Regions from separate parts of the Streptomyces sp. NPDC052012 genome, predicted to be linked through region 2. Evidence: riboswitches for the same ligand, from Rfam matches in the RefSeq annotation. Region 2 holds a riboswitch; the other holds the start of a gene.
What was found. A riboswitch is a leader RNA that binds a small molecule or an ion and turns the genes downstream of it on or off. The one in region 2 is predicted to bind cyclic di-AMP.
Positions count from the first base shown of each region.

Region 1: it holds a riboswitch for cyclic di-AMP, as region 2 does, so the genes downstream of both, AB0412_RS18290 (transglycosylase SLT domain-containing protein) here and AB0412_RS31295 (NlpC/P60 family protein) in region 2, are expected to answer to the same signal.

Region 1 covers NZ_JBFAXA010000010.1:647-4,973, forward strand. Annotated here, with positions in the region: gene AB0412_RS18285 (polyprenyl synthetase family protein) at 1-507, opposite strand, end outside; cyclic di-AMP (ydaO/yuaA leader) riboswitch at 1,017-1,191, shown strand; gene AB0412_RS18290 (transglycosylase SLT domain-containing protein) at 1,197-1,688, shown strand; gene AB0412_RS18295 (HAD family hydrolase) at 1,737-2,636, opposite strand; gene AB0412_RS18300 (GNAT family N-acetyltransferase) at 2,802-3,887, shown strand; gene AB0412_RS18305 (glycosyltransferase) at 3,931-4,327, shown strand, end outside.
Region 2 covers NZ_JBFAXA010000028.1:87,097-91,423, reverse strand. Annotated here, with positions in the region: gene AB0412_RS31300 (hypothetical protein) at 1-255, shown strand, start outside; gene AB0412_RS31295 (NlpC/P60 family protein) at 314-1,489, opposite strand; cyclic di-AMP (ydaO/yuaA leader) riboswitch at 1,498-1,671, opposite strand; gene pcrA (DNA helicase PcrA) at 1,924-4,327, shown strand, end outside.

The DNA of each region.
Region 1 (4,327 bases), on a different contig from region 2:
GACAGGATCCCGCCCGTCCTGCGGCCCCGCCGTCTCCAGGATCTGCCCGGTCACCAGCCGCTCGAACGCCTCCGCCTGCACCCGCACCGCCTCCGGCCCGAGATCGGCCAGGATGTGCGACGCCCGCGCGAACAGGAAATCGCCGGTGAGCACCGCGACGGAGTTGCCCCACCGCGTGTTCGCGCTGGCGACCCCGCGCCGCACCGCGGCCTCGTCCATCACGTCGTCGTGGTACAGCGTGGCGAGGTGGGTCAGCTCCACCACCACCGCCGACGGCACGACCCCCGGCGCATACGGGTCACCGAACTGCGCGGCGAGCATCACGAGCAGGGGCCGGAATCGCTTCCCCCCGGCCCGCACCAGATGCTGCGCGGCCTCCGTGATGAAGGGCACCTCGCTCTTGGTGGCCTCGAGCAGCCCCTCCTCGACAGCCGTCAATCCGGCCTGGACATCGGCTTCCAGAGCCTGGTCCCGCACGCTCAGCCCGAACGGCCCGACGACGGTCACGAGGGGGTCTCCTGTCTGCTGGTGTCCACTGCCGATTACACGGTTTGTCGATAGGTCGCTGCCACCACTCAAGTCAGCGTATCCGGTCACGTTTCGATCACCACCAGCGCCCGGTGTTACCAGCCGGGCGATATCGGATCACAACCGCAGCACTCCTGATCGTTTGATCACAACAGCCCACACCTCGCCATAGGCACCATCCTGCCCGCCCAGGTGCCCGATTTGCCGCAATTACCAGGCGAATTCCCGTTGGCGATAAATGCTCCCGCCCTCCGCCTCCCGTGAAGTGGGTCACGCACGCCCACCTGCCCCCACAGCCCGCCCATAGACGCGTACCCCCTTCTCCCGCAACACAGTTGACCCTTAACACCCGCAAAGGATCAAGCACCCAAAACACCCCACCGCAAGATCAAACGACCTCATCTGTGATGACCGCACTTGTTCCCGACATGTGCTCTCGCATACGTTCCCGGCCTGCCGGGCGGACGCCGAATCCTGCCGCCGCCCGCACCACCCAGTCGACGACTCACTCACGCACGGCAGGAGCGGGGGACCCAGGTAAGTCGCCGCGCCGGACCACCGTCCGGAACGGCTCGGGGTGAAGCCATGCCCGAAGGGGCACGGCCGGGCACTCTCCCAGCCCGAACCCGACAGCTCACCTCGCAGGCGTAGGAGAGGAAACAACGAACATGCCTGCATCCGGTCAGCACCGCCGCTCCGGCGGCCGCCGCCTCGCCCGCACTCTCGCCGTCGCCGGCACCGGCGTCGCCGTGGTCGCCCTCCCGCTCATCGGCGCCACCAGCGCCTCCGCGGCCACCACGACCTCCACCACGACGGCCACGACCGCCGCGACGACGTACCCGGACAACCTCGACGGCTGGATCCGCGAGTCGCTGGCCGTCATGGCCCAGCACGGCATCCCGGGCAGCTACGAGGGCATCCACCGCAACATCATGCGCGAGTCCTCCGGCAACCCGGCCGCCATCAACCTGTGGGACTCCAACGCCGCCAAGGGCACCCCGTCCAAGGGCCTGCTGCAGGTCATCGACCCGACCTTCGCCGCATACCACGTGCCGGGCACCGCCTTCGACCCGTTCGACCCGGTCGCGAACATCACGGCGGCCTGCAACTACGCCGCCGACCGCTACGGCTCGATCGACAACGTCTTCGGCGCGTACTGAGCCGTACTGAGCCGTACGGGGTCACAAGAGGCGGCTTTGGGGAGCCGCTCACTGAGACGACAGAAGCGTCCTCTCGGCGGACGAGGACGCGAAACCGGGAACACACTGGGCCGGCACGTGTTGGGGCACGTGCCGCCCGGCCTCCGGGAACAGACGCTCGAGGACGACGGCCACGCCGTCGTCCTCGTTCGTCGTGGTGACCTCGTCGGCCACCGCCTTGAGCTCGGGATGGGCGTTGGCCATGGCGACCCCGCGGGCCGCCCAGTCGAACATGGGGATGTCGTTGGGCATGTCACCGAACGCGAGGGTCCGCTCGGGGCCCAGCCCCAGATGCTCGGCCGCCAGCGCCAGCCCTGTCGCCTTCGTCACACCGCACGGCTGGAGTTCCACGGTCCCGGGCCCCGACATGGTCACCGTGGCGAGCGAGCCGACCACCGAGCGCGCCGTCGCCGCCAACTCGTCGTCGGTCAGCCGGGAGTGGCGCAGCAGCACCTTGCTGATCGGGCGGTCCCACAGATCGCCGCGCCGTTCGACCCGCACGGCGGGCAGCGTGGGGTGCGGCATCAGATAGCCCGGCTCGATCAGCGTCAGCCCGTCGACCCCGTCCTGGTCGACCGCCGCGTAGACCTCCCCCACCTCGGCCTCGATCTTGCCCAGCGCGGTCTCCGCCAGTTCCCGGTCCAGGGTCACGGACCACAGCAGCCGGTCCGCGCCCGCGTCGTACACCTGCGCGCCCTGCCCGCACACCGCGAGCCCGGTGCAGCCGAGGTCCTCCAGGAGGGGCCGCACCCGGGGAGCCGGGCGGCCCGTCACCACGAGGTGCTGGGCACCGGCCTGCGCCACCCGCGCGAGCGCGGCGAGGGACCGGTCGGACAGGGTGTCGTCGCCGCGCAGCAGCGTCCCGTCCAGGTCGGTGGCGATGAGTGAATATGCGGTGGGTGCGGCCATGATCAGAGAATACGGACAACACGCCGGTCCTTCTCACCACCGTCCGGTACGCCCCCGACCCCCGCTTGTGCACCGGTTGGCAACAACATGGTCCGCTACCTACCGTCCATGCCCTCTCGGGCGGTACCTTCCAAGTGTCCAGGGGGGACTTGATCGGGGGGTCAGGTGAGCAGTGGACGTGTGCGCGTACTGAGGCCGGAGGATCTCGGCCAGGGGGAACGGGAGCGCTGGCGGGAACTGCGCGCCGCCGCGGACGTACCGCGCAGCCCTTTCATGGAGCCGGAGTTCACCACCGCCGTGGGCCGGGTACGACCGCGGGCCCGGGTCGCCGTGCTGTACGAGGGGACGGAACCGGCCGGTTTCCTGCCCTACGAGCGGGGTGCGCTCGGGCAGGGGCGGGCCATCGGGCTGGGAGTGTCGGACTGCCAGGGCGCCGTCCTGCGCCCGGGTCTGGCCTGGGACACCGGTGAACTGCTGCGGGCCTGCTCGGTGTCGAGCTTCGCCTTCGACAACCTGGAGGCCGACCAGCGGCTGTTCGTGCCGTACGCGGCCGAGGAGCACGCCGCCTTCGTCATCGACGTGGAGAAGGGCTACGAGACCTACGAGTCGGTGCTGCGCACCCAGTCGCCGAAGTTCCTGAAGACCACGCTGGCCAAGGAGCGCAGGCTGGGCCGCCAGGTGGGGCCCGTACGGTTCGTGTTCGACGAGCGGGACCCGGCGGCGCTGCGCACCCTCATGGAGTGGAAGTCGGCGCAGTACCGCAGGACCGGGCGCCGCGACCGGTTCGCGCAGGACTGGATCACCCGGCTGGTCGGCCGCCTCGCCGAGACCCGGGCCCCGCAGTGCACCGGCACGCTGTCGGTCCTGTACGCCGACGGCCGTCCCGTCGCCGCCCACTTCGGGCTGCGCTCTTCGTCCGTCCTGGCCTGCTGGTTCCCGGCGTACGACCCGGATTTCGCGAAGTTCTCGCCGGGTCTGGTGCTGCATCTGCGGATGGCCGAGGCGGCGGCCGCCGAGGGCATCGGCCTGCTCGACATGGGGCGTGGTCCCGCCGAGTACAAGGACTCGCTGAAGACCGGCGAACTCGCCGTCTACGAGGGGGCGGCGACGCGTCCCGGGGCGGGCGCCGCACTGCACTGGCTGAGCCGCGAGCCCGTGCGCCGCGCACACGCGTTCGTCCGCGCCCGCCCGCGGCTCGCGTCGCTGGCGTCGCGGACCTTGCGGGGCGCGGGGCGACTGCGCCGGTCGTGAGGGTGATGAACGGTCCACGAGGGTCGTGAGGAGGGGGAAGGCCATGTCGCGTGCAGCACGTACGCAGGAGGAGATACGGCGGTTCCTGGCCATCGGGGCGGTGCAGGTCGCCGAGCTGGATCTGAACGGCGCGGAGGCGACGCTGAGACCCGGTCCGGGCAGCCCGCCGGTGACCCATGGCGAGGTGTTCGTGCTGGTCAGAAGGGCGGGTGTGCCGGTCGGGACGTTCCTGGGGCGGGTGCCGGAGGGGGCGGATCCGCGGACGGTGCTGGCGGGACCGGCTCGGGAGGTGCTCGCGGGGGACGCCGGCCCGGCCGGTCCCGTCACGTCACCGCCGTCCGCCTCGGTCGTCTCACCGCCGTCCGCCTCGGTCGTCGTCGCGACCCGGGAGCGGGCCGGGCAGCTGGCCCGCGCGCTCGACTCGCTGCTCGCCCAGGACC
Region 2 (4,327 bases):
ACCGCCCGCTTCGGCCCGGCCATGCTGCACGGCGCGCTGACGATGCTGGTCACCGGAGTGATCCTGGTCGGTCTCAACCAGGCCGACGACCAGCCCGTGAACAACATCAAGATCGGCGTGAAGCTGGCCCTGCTGATCGTGATTCTGGGCCTGGTCTACGTGAAGCGGGACGAGGAGAAGGTGGACAAGGGACTGTTCGGCCTGGTCGGCCTGCTGACCACGGCGAACGTCTTCATCGCGGTGCTGTGGACCTGACCTGGTCCGCAGCCTCGGGACCCGGGCGGCGGACGGGAGAGGCCCCGCCCCGGCCGCGTCAGGCAGGGCGTACCACGCTGTGGATCGAGGACGCGCCGTCGTAGTAGATCGACTCCTCGCGCACGTACGTGCCCGGCTTCGGGGCGTGGATCATCATGCCGTTGCCGATGTAGATGCCCACGTGGGTGATGTCGTCGTAGAAGAAGACGAGGTCACCGGGCTGCGCCTGGGACACCGGGACCGTCGTGCCGGCGTCGACCTGGTCGTAGGTGGTGCGCGGGATGGTCACCCCGGCGGCCTTCCAGGCGGCCTGGGTCAGACCTGAGCAGTCGTAGGAGCCGGGGCCGGTGGCGCCCCAGACGTACGGCTTGCCGATCTGCGCGCGGGCGAAGGCGAGGGCCTTCTCGGCCTTGACGGAGTACGACGAGTCCGCCGCGGGCGGCGTGGTGGTGCCGGCGGAACCGGACGAGCCGCCGCTCTCCTGCTGAGACGCCTCCTGCTGGGCCGCCTCCTGCTGGGCCTCGCGCTGCTCCTCCTGCTGCCGGGCGAGCTCGGCGGCCTTGCGGGCGGCCTCCTCCTGCTTCTTCTTCTCGATCGCCGCGAGCCGCGCCTTCTCCTCGGCGGTCAGCTTCGACATCAGCTCACGCGCGTCGGCGAGCTTCTTCTGGACCGTGGCCTTGGCGGTCCTCAGGTCGCTCTGCGACTCGGTGAGCGTCTCGAGGCTCTCGGTGGCCTCCTTGCGCTTCTTCATCGTCTCGGACTGCTGCGTGACGTAGTCGTCGACCGCTTCCTTCTGGCGGCCGGTCATCCGGCTCATCAGATGGTTCTGGTCGAAGACGTCCTGCGGCGAGTCCGCGAGCAGGAAGGTCGCGGTGTTCGACACACCGGCGCCGGTGCGGTACTGGGCGGCGGCGTAGGAACCCAGCTCCTCCCGCGCCTCGTTGAGCTTCTGGGTGCGCTGGGCGACGTCGTCGAGGAGGGTGTCGACGCGCTTGCGCTGCTTCGCGGTCTTCTCCTTGGCCGCGTTGTACTTCTCGGTCGCCGACTCCGCCTGCCGGTACAGGTCGTCGACCTTCTTCTCGACCTCTTCGAGGCTCGGCTTGTCGTCCGAGGGGGCGGCGTCCGCCGTCTGGGACAGCAGGGCCACGGAGGTCAGGGCCGCCGTGGCGAGGGCGGGGGTGCGTATGCCTGCCACGCGCGTGCCGGGGGTGCGTGACTTGCGGTGCGACGCCAAGGGAGGCGACTCCTTCCGTGTTCCGCCTACCGGGTTAGCTGTCGGGTTCGGGCGGTTGGTGCTTCGGAAGGGTTGCCCTACGGCCGCTCCGCGCGGGAGTGAGCCGATTCACCCCAGGTCTCGGTCGGGTCCCCGGCTCCGGCTGCCGCGGGCGGCAGTGACGGACTCGGCGGAGGCCGTGCGGCCCGGCGAGGTTCGCCGGTGGGGGTCGTACGGCCCGCCCGCACCGTAGCCAACTGGTGTGGCCCCTGTGAAGGTTGGTGGGTGATATGCCCGATACATTTTCGTGACCTGATGACGCGGGTCACACAGGGTGCATGTGTGCTGCACGGGTCGTGCCGGAAGGCGAGGCGTGCGCGGGAGGGTCGCCGAATCCGGGGATGTTCCCAGGGCGGCCCCGGGCTGTCGGTGGTGCGCCCTAGACTCGGAGAGCGATGAGCAGCCTCTTTGACGACAGCTTCCTGGCGAACCTCCAGGCCCAGCGGGGCCCCGCGGACGAGCCGCCGCCACCACCCGAGGACGATCACGTACCGGAGCCGATCCCGGACGATCTGTTCGGCGGGAAGTTCGACCTGCCGCCGGAGCGGGAGGCGTACTACCGCGACGGCGCCCCGCGCCCGGTGACGGACTCCGCTGCCCTCCTGGACGGGCTGAACGACAACCAGCGCGCCGCCGTCGTGCACTCCGGCTCCCCGCTGCTCATCGTGGCCGGTGCCGGCTCCGGCAAGACCCGGGTGCTCACCCACCGCATCGCCTATCTGCTCGCGGAGCGGGACGTCCACCCGGGACAGATCCTCGCGATCACCTTCACCAACAAGGCCGCCGGCGAGATGAAGGAGCGCGTCGAGCAGCTCGTCGGCCCGCGCGCCCACGCGATGTGGGTGATGACCTTCCACAGCGCGTGCGTGCGCATCCTGCGCCGGGAGTCCAAGAAGCTCGGCTTCACGTCGTCGTTCTCGATCTACGACGCCGCGGACTCCAAGCGCCTGATGGCCCTGGTCTGCCGTGATCTCGACCTGGACCCCAAGCGTTTCCCGCCGAAGTCCTTCAGCGCCAAGATCAGCAACCTGAAGAACGAGCTGATCGACGAGGAGGACTTCGCCGCCCAGGCGTCCGACGGCTTCGAGAAGACCCTCGCCCAGGCCTACGCCCTCTACCAGTCGCGGCTGCGCGAGGCGAACGCCCTCGACTTCGACGACCTGATCATGACGACGGTCAACCTGCTCCGCGCCTTCCCGGACGTCGCCGAGCACTACCGCCGCCGTTTCCGTCACGTCCTCGTCGACGAGTACCAGGACACCAACCACGCCCAGTACGCCCTGGTGCGGGAGCTGGTCGGCACCTCGGAGCACCCCGTCGACGTGCCGCCCGAGGCCGAGACCCCGCCCGCCGAGCTGTGCGTCGTGGGTGACGCCGACCAGTCGATCTACGCCTTCCGCGGTGCGACGATCCGCAACATCCTCCAGTTCGAGGAGGACTACCCGGAGGCGACCACGATCCTGCTGGAGCAGAACTACCGCTCCACCCAGACCATCCTGAGCGCCGCCAACGCGGTCATCGAGCGCAACGCCTCCCGCCGCCCCAAGAACCTGTGGACCAACGCGGGCGCGGGCTCCCTGATCACCGGCTACGTCGCGGACACCGAGCACGACGAGGCGCAGTTCGTCGCCGACGAGATAGACCGCCTGGTCGACGCGGGCGAGGCGAAGGCGGGCGACGTCGCCGTCTTCTACCGCACCAACGCCCAGTCCCGTGTCTTCGAAGAGGTCTTCATCCGCGTCGGCCTGCCCTACAAGGTCGTCGGCGGCGTCCGCTTCTACGAGCGCAAGGAGGTCCGGGACGTCCTGGCCTACCTGCGCGTGCTCGCCAACCCCGAGGATTCGGTGCCGCTGCGCCGCATCCTCAACGTCCCCAAGCGGGGCATCGGCGACCGTGCGGAGGCCATGATCGACGCCCTCGCCCAGCGGGAGAAGATCAGCTTCCCGCAGGCGCTGAAGCGCGTCGACGAGGCGTACGGCATGGCCGCGCGCTCCGCCAACGCCGTCAAGCGGTTCAACACGCTGATGGAGGAACTCCGTACGATCGTCGAGTCCGGCGCCGGACCGGCGACCGTGCTGGAGGCGGTGCTCGAACGCACCGGCTATCTGGCCGAGTTGCAGGCCTCCACCGATCCGCAGGACGAGACCCGCATCGAGAACCTCCAGGAACTCGCCGCCGTGGCCCTGGAGTTCGAGCAGGAGCGCGCGGAGGGAGAGGCCGGGACGCTGGCCGACTTCCTGGAGCAGGTCGCGCTGGTCGCCGACTCCGACCAGATCCCGGAGGAGGACGAGGACGGCTCCGGCGTCATCACCCTGATGACCCTGCACACCGCCAAGGGCCTGGAGTTCCCGGTCGTCTTCCTCACCGGCATGGAGGACGGCGTCTTCCCGCACATGCGCGCCCTCGGCGAGACCAAGGAACTGGAGGAGGAGCGGCGCCTGGCGTACGTCGGCATCACCCGGGCCCGGGAGCGGCTCTACCTCACCCGGTCGACCCTGCGCAGCGCGTGGGGGCAGCCTTCGTACAACCCGCCCTCGCGGTTCCTGGAGGAGATCCCGGCCGCGCACATCGAGTGGAAGCGCACGGGGTCGAGCGCGCCGAAGCCGTCCGGGCCGGTATCAGGGGTGGCGGCCTCGCTGTCCTCGTCCCGCTCCCGCTCGTCGGCCTCGGGCGCGTCGGGCTTCGCCACCCGCCGCACCGCGGAGAAGCCGGTGGTGTCGCTGGCGGTCGGGGACCGGGTGACGCACGATCAGTTCGGGCTCGGCACCGTGGTCGCGGTGAAGGGCACCGGTGCGAACG